One region of the Streptomyces kryoterrae genome, then DNA from elsewhere that is predicted to be linked to it. Evidence: predicted binding sites of a transcription regulator. Region 1 holds the regulator's gene; the other holds the start of a gene.
What was found. The regulator HrcA, encoded in region 1, represses chaperone genes, less so after heat shock. The targets are predictions, from matches to a motif close to TTNGCACTCNGNNNNNCNGAGTGCNAA.
Positions count from the first base shown of each region.

Region 2: groES (co-chaperone GroES) is a predicted target of HrcA. The motif match lies at 7,583-7,609, and genes of this name have one in related genera.

Region 1 is NZ_CM133358.1:6,972,840-6,982,557, forward strand. It holds gene ACW4TU_RS31030 (AMP-dependent synthetase/ligase) at 1-835, shown strand, start outside; gene ACW4TU_RS31035 (SpoIIE family protein phosphatase) at 1,358-3,436, shown strand; gene hemW (radical SAM family heme chaperone HemW) at 3,514-4,746, shown strand; gene ACW4TU_RS31045 (DUF3097 domain-containing protein) at 4,846-5,685, opposite strand; gene ACW4TU_RS31050 (MBL fold metallo-hydrolase) at 5,717-6,472, opposite strand; gene hrcA (heat-inducible transcriptional repressor HrcA) at 6,715-7,731, shown strand; gene dnaJ (molecular chaperone DnaJ) at 7,732-8,865, shown strand; gene ACW4TU_RS31065 (nitronate monooxygenase) at 8,964-9,718, shown strand, end outside.
Region 2 is NZ_CM133358.1:3,893,865-3,903,582, reverse strand. It holds gene ACW4TU_RS16555 (glycoside hydrolase family 10 protein) at 1-696, shown strand, start outside; gene ACW4TU_RS16550 (LCP family protein) at 792-1,865, shown strand; gene ACW4TU_RS16545 (YciI family protein) at 2,024-2,380, shown strand; gene ACW4TU_RS16540 (RNA polymerase sigma factor) at 2,453-3,736, shown strand; gene ACW4TU_RS16535 (class I SAM-dependent methyltransferase) at 3,801-4,985, opposite strand; gene ACW4TU_RS16530 (polysaccharide deacetylase family protein) at 5,076-6,026, shown strand; gene ACW4TU_RS16525 (polysaccharide deacetylase family protein) at 6,023-6,823, shown strand; gene ACW4TU_RS16520 (hypothetical protein) at 6,855-7,541, opposite strand; gene groES (co-chaperone GroES) at 7,754-8,062, shown strand; gene groL (chaperonin GroEL) at 8,184-9,718, shown strand, end outside.

The sequences.
Region 1 (9,718 bases):
CAAGGTCGCCGACGCGCTCGTCTTCGCCAAGATCCGCGAGGCCTTCGGCGGCAACCTGCGCGCCTGTGTCTCCGGCTCGGCCGCCCTCGCACCCGAGATCGGCTTCTTCTTCTCCGGCGCCGGCATCCACATCCTGGAGGGCTACGGCCTCACCGAGTCCTCCGCCGCCTCCTTCGTCAACCCCGGTGAGGCCTACCGCACCGGCACGGTCGGCAAGCCGCTGCCCGGCACGGAGGTGCGTATCGCGGACGACGGCGAGATCCTGCTGCGCGGGCCCGGCATCATGGAGGGCTACCACGGCCTGCCCGAGAAGACCGCGGAGGTGCTGGAGTCCGACGGCTGGTTCCACACCGGGGACATCGGTGAGCTGTCGCCCGACGGCTATCTGCGGATCACCGACCGCAAGAAGGACCTCATCAAGACGTCCGGCGGCAAGTACATCGCGCCCGCCGAGGTCGAGGGGCAGTTCAAGGCGGTCTGCCCGTACGTCTCCAACATCCTCGTCCACGGCGCCGACCGGAACTTCTGCACGGCCCTCATCGCGCTCGACGAACCGTCGATCCTGGGCTGGGCGAAGGACAACGGGCTCGACGGGAAGTCGTACGCGGAGGTTGTCGCCGCGCCGGGGACGGTGGCTCTCATCGAGGGGTACGTCAAGGAGCTCAACGGGGGGCTTCAGCGGTGGCAGACCATCAAGAAGTTCCGGTTGTTGCCGCGGGACCTCGACATCGAGCACGGGGAGATCACGCCGAGCCTGAAGCTGAAGCGGCCGGTTGTCGAGCGGGAGTACAAGCATCTGATCGATGAGATGTACGCGGGGTCGCGCGAGGCGTAGGCGTAGGTGTAGGAGGAGCTGACGGCGGGGGACGAGCGGCGACTGCGGGTTGGTTGGCGCTTGTCGCTTGTCGCTTGTCGCGCCCGCGTGGCGGAGACGCGGATCGACACAGCCCCGCGCCCCTGAGGTCAGGACCGACGGCCCCTGCCCACCAGGTGACCGCGTAGTGCCCGCCTCCGTCCCCTCGTCGGTGAAGCGGAGAGCTGACCGGGCATGGTGGCGTTGACCGGTTGAGTCACATCCCGTCAACTGCCCGACAGACGCTGAACTTTGGCGTGTCCGCCGCCGGGCGGTGGCCGGTTTCCGGTGCCTTCGCGAAGTCGCCGTCCCGGGCCGCTGTCGTCGCGGTGAGCGGCGGACGTAGATCGGATGCCCGAATCTGTCCTTCTCTGGGCCCTTCCGGATCACCTTTCTCACTCATGGCGACCCACTTCGTAACTCGTCGCTTATGGGCGTGGTCACTCTGTCACTCTGTCCGCGACCGCTGACCTGTATTCGTACGAACTGCTCGGGGAGCTGCCCATGGGGGCCATTCCGACGCAACGGGAGACCGTGTTCCGCGCGCTGTCCCGTGCGCCCGGCCCGCCCGCGCATCGGGGCGCGGACCGGCGTGCGGTCGTGCACGCCACGCTCGGTGGCGGCCCCCTCGCGCCCGGCGCCGCCCGCGGCCTCGTACGCGCCGCTCTCGCCGACTGGGTCCGGCTCGGTCTGCCCGGTGCCGCTTCCCTGTCCGACCGGCTCACCGGCGACGCCATGGTGGTCGTCAGTGAACTCGTCACCAACGCCGTCGTCCACGCGGGGACGGACGTGGAGCTGCAGTGCCGCCTGGAGACGCCGGACGAACCGGAGGAGGAAGGGGAGGGGGAGAGTGAGAGGGGGATGGGCAGGGAGGAAGAGGGGGAGGCGGGCTGTGGCGTCGCGCTCGTCGTCGAGGTGTCCGATCACCATCCCTCCCGCGCGCCCCGGGACGGTGGTGTCGAACTTCCGTACGACATACCGGAGTACGGGCGCGGCCTTCGCCTTGTCTCCGTACTCTCCGAGGCCTGGGGTGTCACCTACCGCACCGGCGTCAAGACCGTCTGGGCGCGGCTTCCCGCCGAAGGCATGACGGTCGACGACGACCTCGACCCGTACGCCGGCACCCAGGCCCTCGGGCACGGGTTACGAGTCGCCGAGAACCTCGCCCCCGAGCCGCAGCGCGGCCCGGGTGACCAGGAGTGGCTCAATCACGGCGCCCTCTCCTTCCTCGCCGAGGCCTCGGACCTGCTCGCCGGGCAGCTCGACGAGGACCTCGTCGCCGCGCTCACCGGACAGCTCCTCGTGCCGCGCCTCGCCGACTGGTGCGCGGTGTGGCTGGAGGACGAGTCCATGGGACGCGGCAGCTGGGGCGACGGAGGCGGAGGCGGGGACGGGGGCTACACCGGGCCCGGGCCACGGCTCGCCCGGGTCTGGCACGGCAGCGAGGACCGTATCGAGGCGCTGCGCCGCGCCCTGGAGAAGGACCCGCCGCGGCCGCCCGACACCACCAGAACCGGGCCGGTCACCGTGCCCTGGCCGGGTGAGGCGCTCGGCGGGTGCGGGGAGACCGGCTCCGCGCTCGCCTACCGGCTGGTCGCGGGCGGCCGGCCGCTCGGCACGCTGGTCATCGGGCGGGCCGGGACGATCCGCTTCCCCGACGAGGTCACCGGCCTGGTCGAGGATCTCAGCCGCCGCGTCGCGCTCGCCATCGGCGCCGCCCGCCAGTACGCCCGCCAGGCCACCATCAGCCGCATCCTCCAGCGCGGGCTGCTGCCCGGCGCCGTCGCCGAGATCCCCGGCGTCAGCAGCGCCCTCGTCTACGAACCCTGCGACAAGGGCGGGCCCAGCGGCGACTTCTACGACCTCTTCCCGGCCGGCGACGGCCGCTGGTGCTTCGCCGTCGGCGACGTCCAGGGCAAGGGCCCGGAAGCCGCCGTGGTGATCGGCCTCGCCCGCCCCTGGCTGCGGCTGCTCGCCCGCGAGGGCTACCGCGTCGCCGACGTCCTCGACCGCCTCAACCAGCTGCTCCTCGACGATGCCACGGAGACGGCGGACGCGGCGGCCCGCGCGCTGGTCGCGGCGGACGGGCGTCCCGCAGTGCCGGTGGGCGCGGTGGGTTCGGTCGTCCCGGGTGCGGTACGGCCTGGGGAGGGGCCGCAGACCCGCTTCCTCTCCCTCCTCTACGGCGAACTCGCGCCCTTCGACGGAGGCGTGCGCTGCACGCTCGCCTCCGCCGGGCATCCGCTGCCCCTGGTGCTCCGGGCGAGCGGTGAGGTCCGTACGGCCGCCGAACCGCAGACGCTGCTCGGGGTCGTCGAGGACGAGACGTACACGAGCGGGAGTTTCGAGCTGCGGCCCGGTGACAGCCTGCTGTGCGTCACCGACGGGGTCACCGAGCGGCGCTGCGGGCCCCGCCAGTTCGACGACGGCGACGGCCTGGCGAACGCCCTCGCCGGCTGCGCGGGCCTGAACGCGGAGCTGATCGCCGAACGTATCCGCCGGCTTGTGCACGAGTTCGGGGAGAAACCGCCGGAGGACGATCTGGCGCTGCTGGTCCTCCAGGCGGAACCGCTCGGCGAGTGACCCGCGCGCGGGGGGTCGGACAGGGCATCGGGCCCGACCCCGGGCGGGCCGCCTCGCCGGTGCTGGACAATGGAGGAATGCCCTCCGCACTCCCCGACGGCGAGCCCGTCCCCGAAGACGGTGCCCTGCCCGCCCCCGCGCTCGCCGGGGCCGCGGACCGTCCCCTCGGGTTCTACCTCCACGTCCCGTACTGCGCGACCCGCTGCGGCTACTGCGACTTCAACACCTACACGGCGACCGAGCTACGCGGCACGGGCGGTGTCCTGGCCTCCCGCGACAACTACGCGGACACCCTGATCGACGAGATACGGCTGGCGCGGAAGGTGCTGGGCGACGACCCGCGGCCGGTGCGCACGGTATTCGTCGGAGGCGGTACGCCGACCCTGCTGGCCGCCGACGATCTCGTACGGATGCTGCGGTCCATCCGCGACGAGTTCGGCCTCGCGGCGGACGCCGAGGTGACGACGGAGGCGAATCCGGAGTCGGTGGACGAGCGGTATCTGGCCACCCTGCGCGAGGGCGGCTTCAACCGGATCTCGTTCGGGATGCAGAGCGCGAAGCAGCACGTGCTGAAGGTGCTTGACCGTACGCACACGCCGGGGCGTCCTGAGGCGTGTGTCGCGGAGGCGCGGGCCGTGGGGTTCGAACATGTGAACCTCGATCTGATCTACGGCACCCCGGGGGAGTCAGACGACGACTGGCGGGCCTCGCTGGAGGCGGTGCTCGGGGCGGGGCCGGATCACGTGAGTGCTTATGCGTTGATCGTGGAGGAGGGTACGCAGCTGGCCCGGCGAATCCGCCGGGGCGAGGTGCCGATGACCGACGACGACGTGCACGCGGACCGGTATCTGATCGCGGACGAGGTGCTCGGCGCGGCGGGTTACCAGTGGTACGAGGTGTCGAACTGGGCGACTTCGGTGGCTGCCCGCTGCCTCCACAACGAGCTGTACTGGCGCGGTGCCGACTGGTGGGGCGCGGGGCCCGGGGCGCACAGCCATGTGGGGGGCGTGCGGTGGTGGAACGTGAAGCATCCGGGGGCGTACGCCGGGGCGCTGGCGGCGGGGCGGTCGCCGGGGGCGGGGCGTGAGGTGCTGGCGGAGGAGGACCGGCGGGTGGAGCGGGTTCTGCTGGAGCTGAGGCTGCGGGAGGGGGTGCCGTTGGCGCTGTTGCGCTCCGCTGGGCTGGTGGCTGCGGGGCGGGCGTTGGCGGAGGGGCTGTTGGAGGCGGGGCCCTACCGGGAGGGGCGGGCGGTGTTGACTTTGCGGGGGCGGTTGTTGGCGGACGCGGTGGTGCGGGACCTGGTGGACTGAGGGGGCGGTTTCTCGCCCCCGCCGCCCTTACCCGTCCCGTCCCGTTCCTGGGGGCCGCGCCCCCAGACCCCGGCTTCCGGCCCTGAAGGGGCCTCGTCCTCAAACGCCGGACGGGCTGGGGGGTGGTGCGGTCACGAAGTCGATCAGTTCCTCCACGCGGCCCAGCAGCTCCGATTCCAGGTCCCGGTACGAACCCACCCGCGCCAGGATCGCCCGCCACACCGCCCCCGTGTTCTCCGGCCACCCCAGCTCCCTGCACACCCCCGTCTTCCAGTCCTGTCCGTGCGGGATCCGGGGCCAGCCCGGGATGCCCAGTGACGCCGGCTTCACCGCCTCCCACACGTCGATGTACGGATGCCCGACCACCAGCGCGTGTTCGCTCGTCACCGACCGCGCGATCCGGAACTCCTTCGTGCCCGGCACCAGATGGTCCACCAGGATGCCCAGGCGGGCGTCCGGGCCCGGGGCGAACTCGGTCACGATCGCGGGCAGGTCGTCGATGCCCTCCAGGTACTCCACGACCACGCCCTCGACCCGCAGGTCGTCCCCCCACACCTTCTCGACCAGCTCGGCGTCATGACGCCCCTCGACATAGATCCGCCCCGCCCGGGCCACCCGCGCCCGGGCACCGGGCACCGCCACCGACCCGGAAGCCGTACGGGACCGGCCTACCGAGGGCGATGACGATGAGGACGACGGGGACGGGCGTACGAGGGTCACCACCTTGCCCTCCAGCAGGAAGCCGCCCGGCTCCAGCGGGAACACACGGTGTTTGCCGAAGCGGTCCTCCAGAGTGACCGTGCCCGCCTCGCAGCGGATCACCGCGCCGCAGAAGCCCGTACCCGGCTCCTCGACCACCAGGCCCGGGTCCGCCGGGACCTGCGGTACGGGCTTGGGCTTCTTCCACGGCGGGGTCAGGTCCGGAGAGTACTGGCGCATTCGGATGACGATAGGAGAAGCGGCCGTACGGTCAGGACACCGGCTCCCGCGACACGCCGAAACGGCTTGCCAGGGCGTCCCGTTGGGCCCGTACGAACGCCGCGTCCACCACCGCGCCGTGGCCGGGTACGTACACGGCGTCCTCGCCGCCCAGGGAGAGGAGGCGGTCGAGGGCCGTCGGCCAGTGCGACGGTACGGCGTCGGGGCCCGCCTGGGGTTCGCCCGACTCCTCGACCAGGTCGCCGCAGAAGACGACGGTCGGGTCGCCCGGCACGACGGCCACGAGGTCGCTGCGGGTGTGGCCGGGGCCGACGGCACTCAGGACGACTTCCGGGCCGTCGTGCAGCTGGGCGGTGAGACTCCCCCGGACCTGCTGATGCGGAACCACCAGGGTGTCCGCCGCCTCCTCCGCCGCACGGACGTCCAGACCGTTGCGTACGGCATCCGCGCACAACGCCGCGCGCCCCACCTCCCCGAATGCGTCGTTCGGGCCCAGCGCCGCGAACACATGCGCACCCGCGAACACCGCCGCCCCGAAAACGTGATCGAAGTGGGGGTGTGTGAGTGCGACAAAGTCCACACGGCGGCCGGCGAGTTCCTGGGCCTCCAGGCGCAGTCTCGCGCCCTCCGCGAGGCTCGATCCCGCGTCGATCAGCAGGGCGCCGCCCGGGCCGGTCACCAGCCCCACCGTGCAGTCCCAGACCGGCAGCTGGCACCGGCCGACCCCGGCCGCCAGACGCTCCCAGCCCAGGTCGGCCCACCTCGGCTCTTCCCAAGTCACCTTCATGCGGCGACGCTAGCCGGACACGACATCGCAGGACAGGTCGGTACACGTCGGCAGGTCGGTGCGGGCCGCCCTTGCCGGGGGCGTACCCGACAGCCGTACACTGGGCCGGGGAACTCTGGCACTCGCACGCGAAGAGTGCCAGGGAAGGCCAATGGAGAGTCGAAGAGCCGATGACGGCCCGGGTGGGAGACCGGGCGGCGGGTAGGCGCGACAGGGGACGACAGCAGCTGGAGGTGTGCGCGATGCTCAGTGAACGCAGGCTCGAAGTGCTGCGCGCGATCGTCCAGGACTATGTCGGCACCGAGGAGCCGGTCGGGTCCAAGGCACTCACCGAGCGGCACAACCTCGGGGTCTCGCCGGCGACCGTCCGCAACGACATGGCGGCCCTGGAGGACGAGGGCTTCATCGCCCAGCCCCACACCAGCGCCGGGCGCATCCCGACCGAGAAGGGCTACCGGCTCTTCGTCGACAGGCTCGCCGGCGTCAAGCCGATGACGGCGCCCGAGCGGCGTGCCATCCAGAACTTCCTGGACGGCGCTGTCGACCTCGACGACGTCGTGGGGCGGACGGTGCGACTGCTCGCCCAGCTGACGCGGCAGGTCGCCGTCGTGCAGTATCCGTCGCTCACCCGGTCCACCGTGCGGCACGTGGAGCTGCTCTCGCTCGCTCCCGCGCGCGTGATGCTCGTGCTGATCACGGACACCGGCCGCGTGGAGCAGCGGATGATCGACTGCCCTGCGCCTTTCGGGGAGACGTCTCTGGCGGATCTACGCGCGCGGCTGAACAGCCGGGTGGCGGGCCGTCGTTTCGCGGACGTGCCGCAGCTTGTGCAGGACCTCCCTGACGCCTTCGAGGCGGAGGACCGGGGAGTGGTCGCGACGGTGCTCTCCACCCTCCTGGAGACGCTCGTCGAGGAGTCCGAGGAGCGGCTGATGATCGGTGGAACCGCCAATCTGACCCGCTTCGGACATGACTTTCCCCTCACTATCCGGCCGGTACTCGAAGCTCTGGAGGAACAGGTCGTACTTCTCAAACTCCTTGGTGAGGCCGGGGATTCGAGCATGACCGTACGAATCGGTCACGAGAACAAATACGAGGGACTCAACTCAACGTCCGTCGTGTCGGTCGGCTACGGTTCGGGCGGCGAGGCAGTAGCCAAGCTCGGCGTGGTCGGACCGACCCGCATGGACTACCCGGGAACGATGGGAGCGGTACGCGCAGTGGCACGGTACGTCGGACAGATCCTGGCGGAGTCCTAAGTGGCCACGGACTACTACGCCGTACTCGGCGTGCGCCGCGACGCGTCCCAGGACGAGATCAAGAAGGCGTTCAGGAGGCTCGCCCGCGAGCTGCACCCGGACGTCAACCCCGATCCGAAGACGCAGGAGCGGTTCAAGGAGATCAACGCCGCGTACGAGGTGTTGTCGGACCCGCAGAAGAAGCAGGTCTACGACCTCGGCGGTGACCCCCTCTCGCAGGCGGGCGGCGCCGCGGGTGGCTTCGGCGCCGGTGGCTTCGGGAACTTCTCGGACATCATGGACGCGTTCTTCGGAACGGCGTCCCAGCGGGGGCCGAGGTCGCGTACGCGGCGCGGCCAGGACGCGATGATCCGGCTCGATATCGAGCTCGACGAGGCCGCCTTCGGGACGACCAAGGACATCCAGGTCGACACGGCCGTGGTGTGCGGCACCTGTAGCGGTGAGGGTGCGGCGCCGGGGACCTCGGCCCAGACCTGCGACATGTGTCGCGGGCGGGGTGAGGTGTCCCAGGTGACGCGGTCCTTCCTCGGGCAGGTCATGACGTCCCGTCCCTGCCCGCAGTGCCAGGGGTTCGGGACCGTCGTTCCGACGCCGTGCCCCGAGTGCGCGGGTGACGGGCGGGTGCGGTCGCGTCGGACGCTCACCGTGAAGATTCCCGCGGGGGTCGACAACGGTACGAGGATCCAGCTCGCCGGTGAGGGTGAGGTGGGGCCCGGTGGTGGTCCCGCCGGTGACCTGTACGTCGAGATCCATGAGCTGCCGCACTCGCAGTTCCAGCGGCGCGGGGACGACCTGCACTGCACGGTGACCCTTCCGATGACGGCGGCGTCGCTGGGTACGAAGGTGCCGCTGGAGACGCTCGACGGACTGGAGGAGGTCGACATCCGTCCGGGCACGCAGTCCGGGCAGTCGATTCCGCTGCACGGGCGGGGAGTCACGCATCTCCGGGGCGGTGGGCGTGGTGATCTCCTGGTGCATGTCGAGGTCATGACTCCTTCGAAGCTTGATCCCGAGCAGGAGCGGTTGCTGCGGGAGCTGGCGAAGCTGCGGGGTGAGGAGCGGCCCATGGGGCAGTTCCAGCCTGGGCAGCAGGGGTTGTTCTCGCGGTTGAAGGACGCGTTCAACGGGCGCTGAGGCAGGGGGCGGGCTCTGGGGGCCGCGCCCCCAGACCCCCCTTTCGCGCTGAAGGGGCCTGATTCGGACTTGTGGTGGGGACGTGACAACATGCCGTCATGTCGTCCTCCGCACTGACCGATCTCTTCCCTCACCCGATCGTGCAGGCCCCCATGGCGGGCGGCGTCTCCGTCCCGCAGCTCGCCGGTGCCGTCGCCGAAGCGGGCGGGCTCGGGTTCCTCGCCGCCGGGTACAAGACCGCGGACGGGATGTACCAGGAGATCAAGCAGCTGCGCGGGCTCACCGGGCGGCCGTTCGGCGTGAACCTCTTCATGCCGCAGCCCGAGATCGCCGACCCCGCCGCCGTCGAGGTCTACGCCCATCAGCTCGCCGGCGAGGCCACCTGGTACGACACCGAGCTCGGCGACCCGGACAGCGGACGCGACGACGGCTACGACGCCAAGCTCGCCGTACTCCTCGACAACCCGGTCCCGGCCGTCTCCTTCCACTTCGGGGTGCCCAGCGGCGACGTACTGGACTCCCTCCGCCGTGCCGGCACCCTCACCCTGGTCACCGCGACCACCGCCGAGGAGGCCCTCGCCGTACAGCGGGCCGGGGCCGACGCGGTGATCGTGCAGGGCGTCGAGGCCGGCGGCCACCAGGGCACCCATCGTGACAACCCGGAGGCGGACGGCTCCGCCATCGGGCTGCTCTCCCTCATCGCCCAGGTCCGCGAGACCGTCGATCTCCCCCTCGTCGCCGCCGGCGGGCTCATGCGCGGCAGCCAGATCGCCGCCGTCCTCGCCGCCGGCGCGAGCGCCGCCCAGCTCGGCACCGCCTTCCTCGCCACCCCGGAGTCCGGCGCTCACGCCCT
Region 2 (9,718 bases), 3.1 Mb from region 1:
CTGGTCAAGTCCCTGAAGGAGCGCGGGATCCCGATCGACGGAGTGGGCCTGCAGGCGCACCTGATCCTCGGTCAGTACCCCTCGACCCTCCAGCAGAACATCCAGCGGTTCGCCGATCTGGGCGTCGACGTGGCGATCACGGAACTCGACATCCGTATGCAACTACCCGCCACGGACGCCAAGTTGACCCAGCAGGCGGCCGACTACAAGTCGGTCATGGACGCCTGTGTGGCCGTGACCAGGTGCGTCGGCGTGACGGTCTGGGGTTTCACGGACTCCGACTCATGGATCCCGGACGTGTTCGACGGATACGGCGCGGCGACCCCGTACACGGAGAGCTTCGCCCCGAAACCGGCGTACTACGCCATCGCCCAGTCGCTCGGCGGCACCCCTTCGACGGAGGGCTGCACGGCGACGTACAGCGTCCCGAACCAGTGGAACTCCGGGTTCACCGGGCAGGTGACGATCGCCTGTTCCGCGGGCCGGTCGCTGTCGTCGTGGAAGGTGAGCTGGACGTACGGCGCGGGCCAACGGGTCGCACAGGCCTGGAACGCCGCCTGCACCCAGTCGGGGGCGGCGGTGACCTGCGTGAACGCCTCGTACAACGGGACGGTGCCGAGTGGCGGCTCGGTCAGCTTCGGGTTCAACGGGACATGGAGCGGGAGCAACCCGCTACCGACGGTAACGCTGGGGTGATCCCGGTCTGATTTTGGGCTGAGAAGCGTGAGATTCTCCGAAGAATCCCGGGCCGGCGCCCCTGCGCGTAATAATTCGGACGTACGTTCCTCCGTGTGACGGGAGACGAAGAGAAGACGTCGGATGACGACGGGGGCGCGGAAAGACAGGTGGGCCGACGGTCGTCGCGCTGGATGAAGGCCGTCGGTTTCACGCTGGCAGGCACCCTGGTGATCGCGGCCGCAGGCGCGGGTTATGCCTACTGGCACCTGAACCGCAACATCAAGAGCGTCGACATCAACAGCGCGCTCGGCGACAACCGCCCGGCCAAGACGCAGTCACTGCCCTCGGCAGGCGCGTCCGCCTCGGCGTCACCGTTGCCGAGCGAGGCGCTGAACATCCTGGTCCTGGGGTCGGACTCGCGCAGCGGCAAGCGCAACCAGGCGCTCGGCGGTGGCAGCAGCGAGGGCGCGCGGTCCGACACGGCGATGGTCGTCCACCTGGACGCGGGCCGCACGAAGGCGACGATCGTGAGCATCCCGCGCGACACGCTGGTCACGCGCCCGTCCTGCCCCCTGGCGGACGGGGGTTCGACGGCGGAGGCGTACGGCGTCATGTTCAACACGGCGTACTCGGTCGGCGGCCCGGTCTGCGCGGTCAAGACGGTGGAGGCGATGACGAACGTCCGCATGGACCACTATCTGGAGGTCGACTTCGCCGGCTTCGCGGACCTGGTGGACGCGCTGGGCGGCGTCACGGTCACCACCGACGAGGACATCCACGACGAGGACAGCCACCTCGACCTGAAGGCGGGCGAACACCACCTCGACGGCACCAAGGCGCTCGCCCTCGCCCGCACCCGGCACGGCATCGGCGACGGCAGCGACCTGGGCCGAATAGGCCTCCAGCAGACCCTGGTCAAGGCCCTCCTCCAGCAGATCTCCTCGACGAACCTGCTGACCAGCCCGGCCAGGCTGTACAAGGTCGCCGACGTGGCCACGGCCGGCCTGACCACGGACACCGGCCTGAACTCGCTCAGCGAGCTGATGAGCCTGGGCCAGAGCCTCCAGGGCCTGTCGGCGGACGAGCTGAAGACGGTGACGATGCCGGTGGTGACGGCGGCATCCGACGCCAACCGGGTGGTGGCCCAGCAGCCGGAGGCGGCGGAGTTGTGGGCGACCTTGCGCTGAGGGCCTTGCGGCGCGGGGGGATGCCTCTGAGCTGCGGAAACGACCCCGGGGAAAGATTCCCGAAGAAATTTCCGCAGCTGTGTCGATCCGGGTCCTCCCCGTTCGACGCACAGGTGAGAGCCCGGAAAGGAACCGGGCCCCGCCCAAGGAGGAACCCCATGCCCCGCTATCTCTCCCTCGTACAGATCGACGAAGCCACCGTCCCCGCCGAGGGCCCCAGCCCGGAGCTGATGCAGCGCATGGGCGAGCTGATCGAGGAGGTCACCAAGGCCGGGGTGATGCTCGACACGGCCGGTCTCACGCCCGCCGCGCAGGGCACCCGCGTGCACTGGCAGGACGGAAGGATCTCGGTCACCGACGGCCCCTTCACCGAGTCCAAGGAGGTCGTCGGCGGCTACGCGATCATGCAGTGCAAGGACAGGGCCGAGGCCCTGGAGTGGACCAAGCGCTTCCTGAAGGTGCACGAGGAGCACTGGACGGTCACCTGTGAGGTGCGGGAGATCGCGGAGGGCTGAGCGAACCGCTCGTCACCCCCGCTCTCCCAGCCTCCTTGGCCGATCGCCGCCGACGGTGTCTGATGGTGGGCTGTGACCCAGCAGCCCACCTCCGACTCCGACTCCGCGACCGAGCGATCAGTCGAGACGGTCTTCCGCCTCGAATTCCCCCGCATCATCGCGGCCGTCACGCGCACCGTCCGGGACATAGGCATCGCCGAGGAACTGGCCCAGGACGCCCTGGTCGCGGCCCTCGAACAGTGGCCCCGCGACGGCGTCCCCGACAACCCGGGCGCCTGGCTCATGGCCACCGCCAAGCACCGCGCCATCGACCTGGTCCGCCGCCGCGAGACGTACGCCGGCAAGCTGGCGGAGATCGGCCGGACCCTGGAGACGACCGCCCCGCCGGTCGAGCCGTCCGCCCCCGACGACATCGACGACGACCTGCTCCGCCTCGTCTTCACCGCCTGCCACCCGGTGCTGTCCGCCGAGGCCCGCATCGCCCTCACCCTCCGCCTCCTCGGCGGCCTCACCACCCCCGAGATCGCCCGCGCCTTCCTGGTCCCCGAGGCCACCGTCGCCCAGCGCATCGTCCGCGCCAAACGGACCCTCGCGACGAAGAACGTCGCCTTCGAGGTCCCGTACGGCCCACAGCGCGAGGCCCGTCTCGGCTCGGTCCTGGAGGTCATCTACCTGATCTTCAACGAGGGGTACGCCGCCACAGCCGGCGACGACCTGCTGCGCCCCGCCCTCTGCGAGGACGCCCTGCGGCTGGCCCGTGTGCTGTCGGGCCTGATGCCCAAGGAACCCGAAGTGCACGCGCTGACAGCCCTGTTGGAGCTCCAGGCGTCCCGTTCGTCGGCCCGCACCGGCCCGAACGGCGAACCGGTACTCCTCAAGGACCAGAACCGCTCCCGCTGGAACCGCATGCTGATCGCCCGCGGCTTCACGGCCCTGGCCCGAGCGGAAGCGGCCGGCGCCACGACAACCACGTCAGGCCCGGGCCCGTACGCCCTCCAGGCCACCATCGCCGCCTGCCACGCCCACGCCCACTCCTACGACGACACGGACTGGCCCCGCATCGCCGCGCTGTACGCGGCACTCGCCGCCCGGTCCCCGTCCCCCGTGGTGGAGTTGAACCGAGCGGTGGCCGTCTCGATGGCGCAAGGCCCGGCCCCCGCCCTACGCGTCATCGACACCCTCATGACCGAACCGGCCCTGCGCGACTACCACTTGCTCCCCAGCGTGAGAGGCGACCTGCTCCTGCGCCTCGGCCGCGCGAAGGAGGCCAGAGCCGAATTCCTGCGAGCAGCGGACCTGACCCAGAACGCACGCGAACGGGACCTGCTACGAGCCAGAGCGCAGGAGTGCGGCTGAGCTTTCAGGGGCGTGGCAAGCCCTCACCGGGCCCGCGGTGGACGAACCGCCCAACCGGCGGAGCTCACCGCGCGGGGTGGCCGATCAGCATCGCCGGCGCCCCCGCCACCCGGGTAAGAAAAACCGTCGCCGAGTTGGGCCCCCGAGGCTTCACCATCTTCCGGAGCTCCTCGGGCTCGACGGCCGACCCCCGCTTCTTCACGGTCAGCACCCCGACCCCCCGCTCCCGCAACAACGCCTTCAACTTCTTGACCCCGAACGGCAGTCGGTCGGTGATCTCGTACGCGGAGGCGTAGGGCGTGGCCCGCAGCTCATCCGCCGTCACATAGGCGATCGTCTCGTCGAGGAGCCCCCCACCGACCTCCTCGGCCACCTCCGCCACCAGATGCGCCCGGATGACGGCGCCGTCGGGCTCGTACAAGTACCGCCCCACCGCACGTACTTGAGGATCCGGCAGCCCCCGACCGGCCAGAACACGCGGCCCCGGCAGCAGAGTCGCCCGCACGACCCCCGGCTCGGTCCCGAACCACAGCACCGCTTCCTTCACGTCCCCGCCGTCCGAGATCCACTCGGCCCCCGCGTCGGAGGGAATCGCCTCGTGCGGCACACCGGGGGCGATCTTCAGCGCGGCCAGCGGAGCCTTCCGCGCCGCCCCCGTGGCCCACGACAGGGGCGGTGAGTACGCCTCGGGATCGAAGATCCTCCCGCGCCCGCCCCGCCGCCCCGGATCGACGAACACGGCGTCGTACGAGGACGTGTCGACGTCGGTGACGTCCGCCTCCCGCACCTCCACCAGATCCCCGATCCCCAGCGCCTCGACGTTCGCGCGCGCGACGGCGGCCGTGAGCGGATCCCGGTCCACGGCGAGGACGCGGATCCCGGCCCGGGCGAGCGCGAGGGCATCGCCCCCGATCCCGCAGCACAGGTCGGCGACGGAGGTCACGCCCAACTCCCTGAACCGGCCCGCCCGGTACGCGGCCACGCTCGCCCGCGTCGACTGCTCGACCCCGTTCGGCGTGAAGAACATCCGCCCAGCGTCCCCGGCACCGAACTTCGCCACCGCCCGCTGCCGCAACCGTTCCTGTCCCAGCGCCGCCGAGACCAGTTCGGCGGGGTGCGCGCGGCGCAGCCGGGTGGCGACGGCCAGTTCACGGGCCGGCTCGGTACCGCGCACCTCGTCGAGGAGGGCGCGGCCCTCGGGGGTGAGGAGGGCGGCGAAGGCGGAGAGGGGTGCGGCGAGGTCGTTCACCGGGTCATTGTGGGCCAGCCGGTGGACGGCGTGCTTCCGGTGGCGGTGTCGGCCAGCTTCCTCGGTCCCGCCCTGGGAAGATCCGACACCATGCGATCAGTAGGACAAAAATACAAAAACGGGTCTATTTTCCGTGCTGGGATCGCCGCGCTCGCCGTGGCCACCCTCGCCTCCGGCTGCGCGGAAGGCGGCCCGGAACGGGGCGCGAAAGACGGTGCCCCGCCGAAGAACGTCCGCCCTGCCCCCGGCCAGGAACTGCGCCTGAACGCACCCCCGGCGCGCGCCCTCGACGCGTACGCCCGGAAGCTGCGCCGCACCTACGCGGCCCGCGCGGCCACGGCCAGGCGCTGGGGCCTGGCCGAGCCCCCGCTGACCGCACCCCCGCCCCCCGCCCGCAAACCGAGGCTCACCACCCGCAAGGGCTTCGAGGTGGACGACCACGAGGAACGCGGCCTGCCGCCCGTCTTCACCACGATCCCGACCCGCGACAAAATCGTCTTCCTCACGATCGACGACGGCGCCGAGAAGGACCCGGCGTTCCTGCGGATGATGAGCGACCTGAAGATCCCGTACACCGCCTTCCTCAGCGACTACCTGGTCAAGGAGGACTACGGCTACTTCAGGAAGATGCGCGACCTGGGCGTCGTACTCAACAACCACACCCTCCGCCACCGTTACCTGCCCGCCCTCTCCTACGAACGCCAGAAGACCGAGATCTGCGGCATGCAGGACGTGATCAAAAAGCGGTTCGGCACCCGCCCGACCCTCTTCCGCCCGCCCTACGGCAACTACGACGAGGACAGCCTGCGCGCGGCGAAATCGTGCGGCGTGAAGCACGTACCCCTCTGGAACGAGGAGGTCTTCGCCGACCACTGGGACTACCGCGAGTGGGACCGGGACATCCACCCCGGCGACATCGTCCTCAGTCACTTCCGCGGCAAGGGCGAGGGGAAGGGCACGATGCCCGACATGGTCCGCCGCTTCATGAAGCTCGTCACCGCCAAGGGGTACGCGGTGGCCCGCCTGGAGGACTACCTGTGACCGCGCGCCCGCTGGCCGCCGCCGCCCTCGCCGCCGTGCTCCTGGCGGCGACCGTCGCCGGCTGCGCCCCGTCCGTGGACCCCATCGAACGGCTCGGCAGGAAGGCGGCCCACGCGGCCCGGCAGGCCGCCCGTACGTCCTCCCCGGCCGGCGACGCACACGCGTACCGCCGCTGGGGCCTGTCGTCCCCCGTGCCCCTGGCCCCGCCCCCGTCGCCCCGCCCCCGGATCCACGCGGCGGGCCCCGGCCTCCCCCCGGTCGTCGACCGCGTCCCGACCCACGACAAGGTCGTCTTCCTCACCTACGACGACGGCGCCGAACGCGACCCCCGGTTCGTCGACCTGGTACGCGAACTGCGGCTCCCGGTCAGCATGTTCCTCACGGACAGCGTCGTGGGCCCGGGCTACGCACACTTCGCCCGCCTGCGCGAGGTCGGCGCGAACATCCAGAACCACACCCTGGACCACCAGTCCCTACGAGGCCTGCCGTACGCCGGCCAGCGCGCCGAGATCTGCGGCCAGCAGGACAAACTCCGGGAACGCTTCGGCCTCCGCCCCCGCCTCTTCCGCCCGCCCTACGGCACCTACGACCCGACCACCCTGAGGGCGGCCGGGGACTGCGGGGTCTCGACGGTGGTCCTGTGGACCGAGGGGGAGCGCCTCCGGGCGGGCGACATCCTCCTGGTGGGCCCGGACGACGACCTGGACGGCACTCCCCTGGTCGAGCGGACGGTGAGGCTGCTCCGCGAGGTCCAGGAGAGGGGGCTCGGCGTGGGCCGCCTGGAGGACTACCTCTGACGTCCGGGGTCGAGCCGGTCCAGAGGTGGCCTCAGGGGCCGGTCGGCGGGGCGACGACCAGCTCGGTGCCCGGGTCGTGGTCGTGGTCGGTCTGCGGAGGGCCGGCGACGATCATGGTGGCCCGGGCCCACGGCTGTTCGCGCAGCATGAACGGCAGTTCCTCCAGCAGCCAGTTCGCCACGTGCTCCCGCTGCTCGGGGGAATCACCGTCGCGGACGGCCAACAGGCGCTGCTGCTCGTCGAGGTCACCCTGCATCCACACCGAGGCGTCCAGCCACGGGGCGAGCTCCTCGCGGATGATGCCCGTGCCCTCGACCCAGACGAAGTCGCCACCGGCGGGGACGGTGATCGATCCGGGCCGGTCGTGCCGGATCCAGGCGTCGGGGCGGAAGCCCACCGCCTCACCCCGGTGCAGGGGGCGCAGGACGTTCTCGACGAGCACGGCGCCCCAGTCGAAGCAGGCGTGGTTCCAGGCGATGTCATCGGTGTGCACGACGGCGGAGCCGGGCGCCGCGCCGCGCAGCAGCTCGGCCAGGGTCGTCTTGCCGGCGCCGCCCCGGCCGTCGATCGCGATCACCCGGGGACGTCCGGTGACGTCCGGCGTCGCATCGCGCAGCTGCCGGACGGCGTCGGGCACGGCCACCACGCGCCAGCCGACGGCCTCGGTCTCGCCCGGACGCAGCCGCATCGCCACCCTGTCTTCGACCCCCTTCGCCACGTCCCACGAGCACCGGAAACCCCGCACGACCGACGACGCGATTGGCACTCCGCTTGACCGAGTGCTAATCGCAGTCATAGTCTCAGGTCTGGCACTCCCCACTGGAGAGTGCCAATAGCGACGGGCAGGTCCGGCACCCGCGACGACGGATCGACCTGGTCGCCACCTCAGACAGTTAACCCCGTGAGATCTCCGAAGGGGGAGGTCGGATCGTGACGACCACCAGCTCCAAGGTTGCCATCAAGCCGCTCGAGGACCGCATTGTGGTCCAGCCGCTCGAAGCTGAGCAGACCACGGCCTCTGGCCTGGTCATTCCGGACACTGCCAAGGAGAAGCCCCAGGAGGGCGTCGTCCTGGCTGTTGGCCCGGGCCGCTTCGAGAACGGCGAGCGGCTTCCGCTCGACGTGAAGACCGGCGACATCGTGCTGTACAGCAAGTACGGCGGCACCGAGGTGAAGTACAACGGCGAGGAGTACCTCGTCCTCTCGGCTCGCGACGTGCTCGCGATCGTAGAGAAGTAATTCACCCGGTTTTAACAGCATTGCAGTGAACTGCGCCCCTGGCCCCCGCGACTCTCAACAAGCCGGGTGCCGGGGGCGCGGTTCGTTCACCCAAGTTTTCCGAGAGGGCTGAACCGCTCCTATGGCGAAGATCCTGAAGTTCGACGAGGACGCCCGTCGCGCCCTTGAGCGCGGCGTCAACAAGCTTGCCGACACTGTCAAGGTGACGATCGGCCCCAAGGGCCGCAACGTCGTCATCGACAAGAAGTTCGGCGCTCCCACCATCACCAACGACGGCGTCACCATCGCCCGCGAGGTCGAGCTCGACGACCCGTACGAGAACCTCGGCGCCCAGCTGGTGAAGGAGGTGGCGACCAAGACCAACGACATCGCGGGTGACGGTACGACCACCGCCACCGTGCTGGCCCAGGCGCTCGTCCGCGAGGGCCTGAAGAACGTCGCCGCCGGCGCCTCCCCGGCCGCCCTGAAGAAGGGCATCGACGCGGCGGTCAAGGCTGTGTCCGAGGAACTCCTCGCGACCGCCCGCCCGATCGAGGAGAAGTCCGACATCGCCGCCGTGGCCGCGCTCTCCGCGCAGGACACACAGGTCGGCGAGCTCATCGCCGAGGCGATGGACAAGGTCGGCAAGGACGGTGTCATCACCGTCGAGGAGTCCAACACCTTCGGCCTGGAGCTGGACTTCACCGAGGGCATGGCCTTCGACAAGGGCTACCTGTCCCCGTACATGGTGTCCGACCAGGAGCGTATGGAGGCCGTCCTCGACGACCCGTACATCCTGATCCACCAGGGCAAGATCGGCTCCATCCAGGACCTGCTGCCGCTGCTGGAGAAGGTCATCCAGACCAACTCCTCCAAGCCGCTGCTGATCATCGCCGAGGACGTCGAGGGCGAGGCCCTGTCGACCCTGGTCGTGAACAAGATCCGCGGCACCTTCAACGCGGTCGCGGTCAAGGCCCCCGGCTTCGGTGACCGCCGCAAGGCGATGCTCGGCGACATGGCCGCGCTCACCGGCGCCGAGGTCATCGCCGAGGAGGTCGGCCTCAAGCTCGACCAGGTCGGCCTCGACGTGCTGGGCACCGCCCGCCGCGTCACCATCTCGAAGGACGACACGGTCATCGTCGACGGCGGTGGCGACAAGGGTGCCGTGGCCGGCCGGGTCAACCAGATCAAGGCCGAGATCGAGAACACCGACTCCGACTGGGACCGCGAGAAGCTCCAGGAGCGCCTCGCGAAGCTGGCCGGCGGCGTGTGCGTAATCAAGGTCGGCGCCGCCACCGAGGTGGAGCTGAAGGAGAAGAAGCACCGTCTCGAGGACGCCATCTCCGCGACCCGCGCCGCGGTCGAAGAGGGCATCGTCTCCGGTGGTGGCTCCGCGCTCGTCCACGCCGTGAAGATCCTCGAGGGCAACCTCGGCAAGACCGGCGACGAGGCGACGGGTGTCGCGGTCGTCCGCAAGGCCGCCGTCGAGCCGCTGCGCTGGATCGCCGAGAACGCCGGCCTGGAGGGTTACGTCATCACCGCCAAGGTCGCCGAGCTCGACAAGGGCCAGGGCTTCAACGCCGCGACCGGCGAGTACGGCGACCTGGTCAAGCAGGGCGTCATCGACCCGGTCAAGGTCACCCGCTCCGCCCTGGAGAACGCGGCCTCGATCGCCTC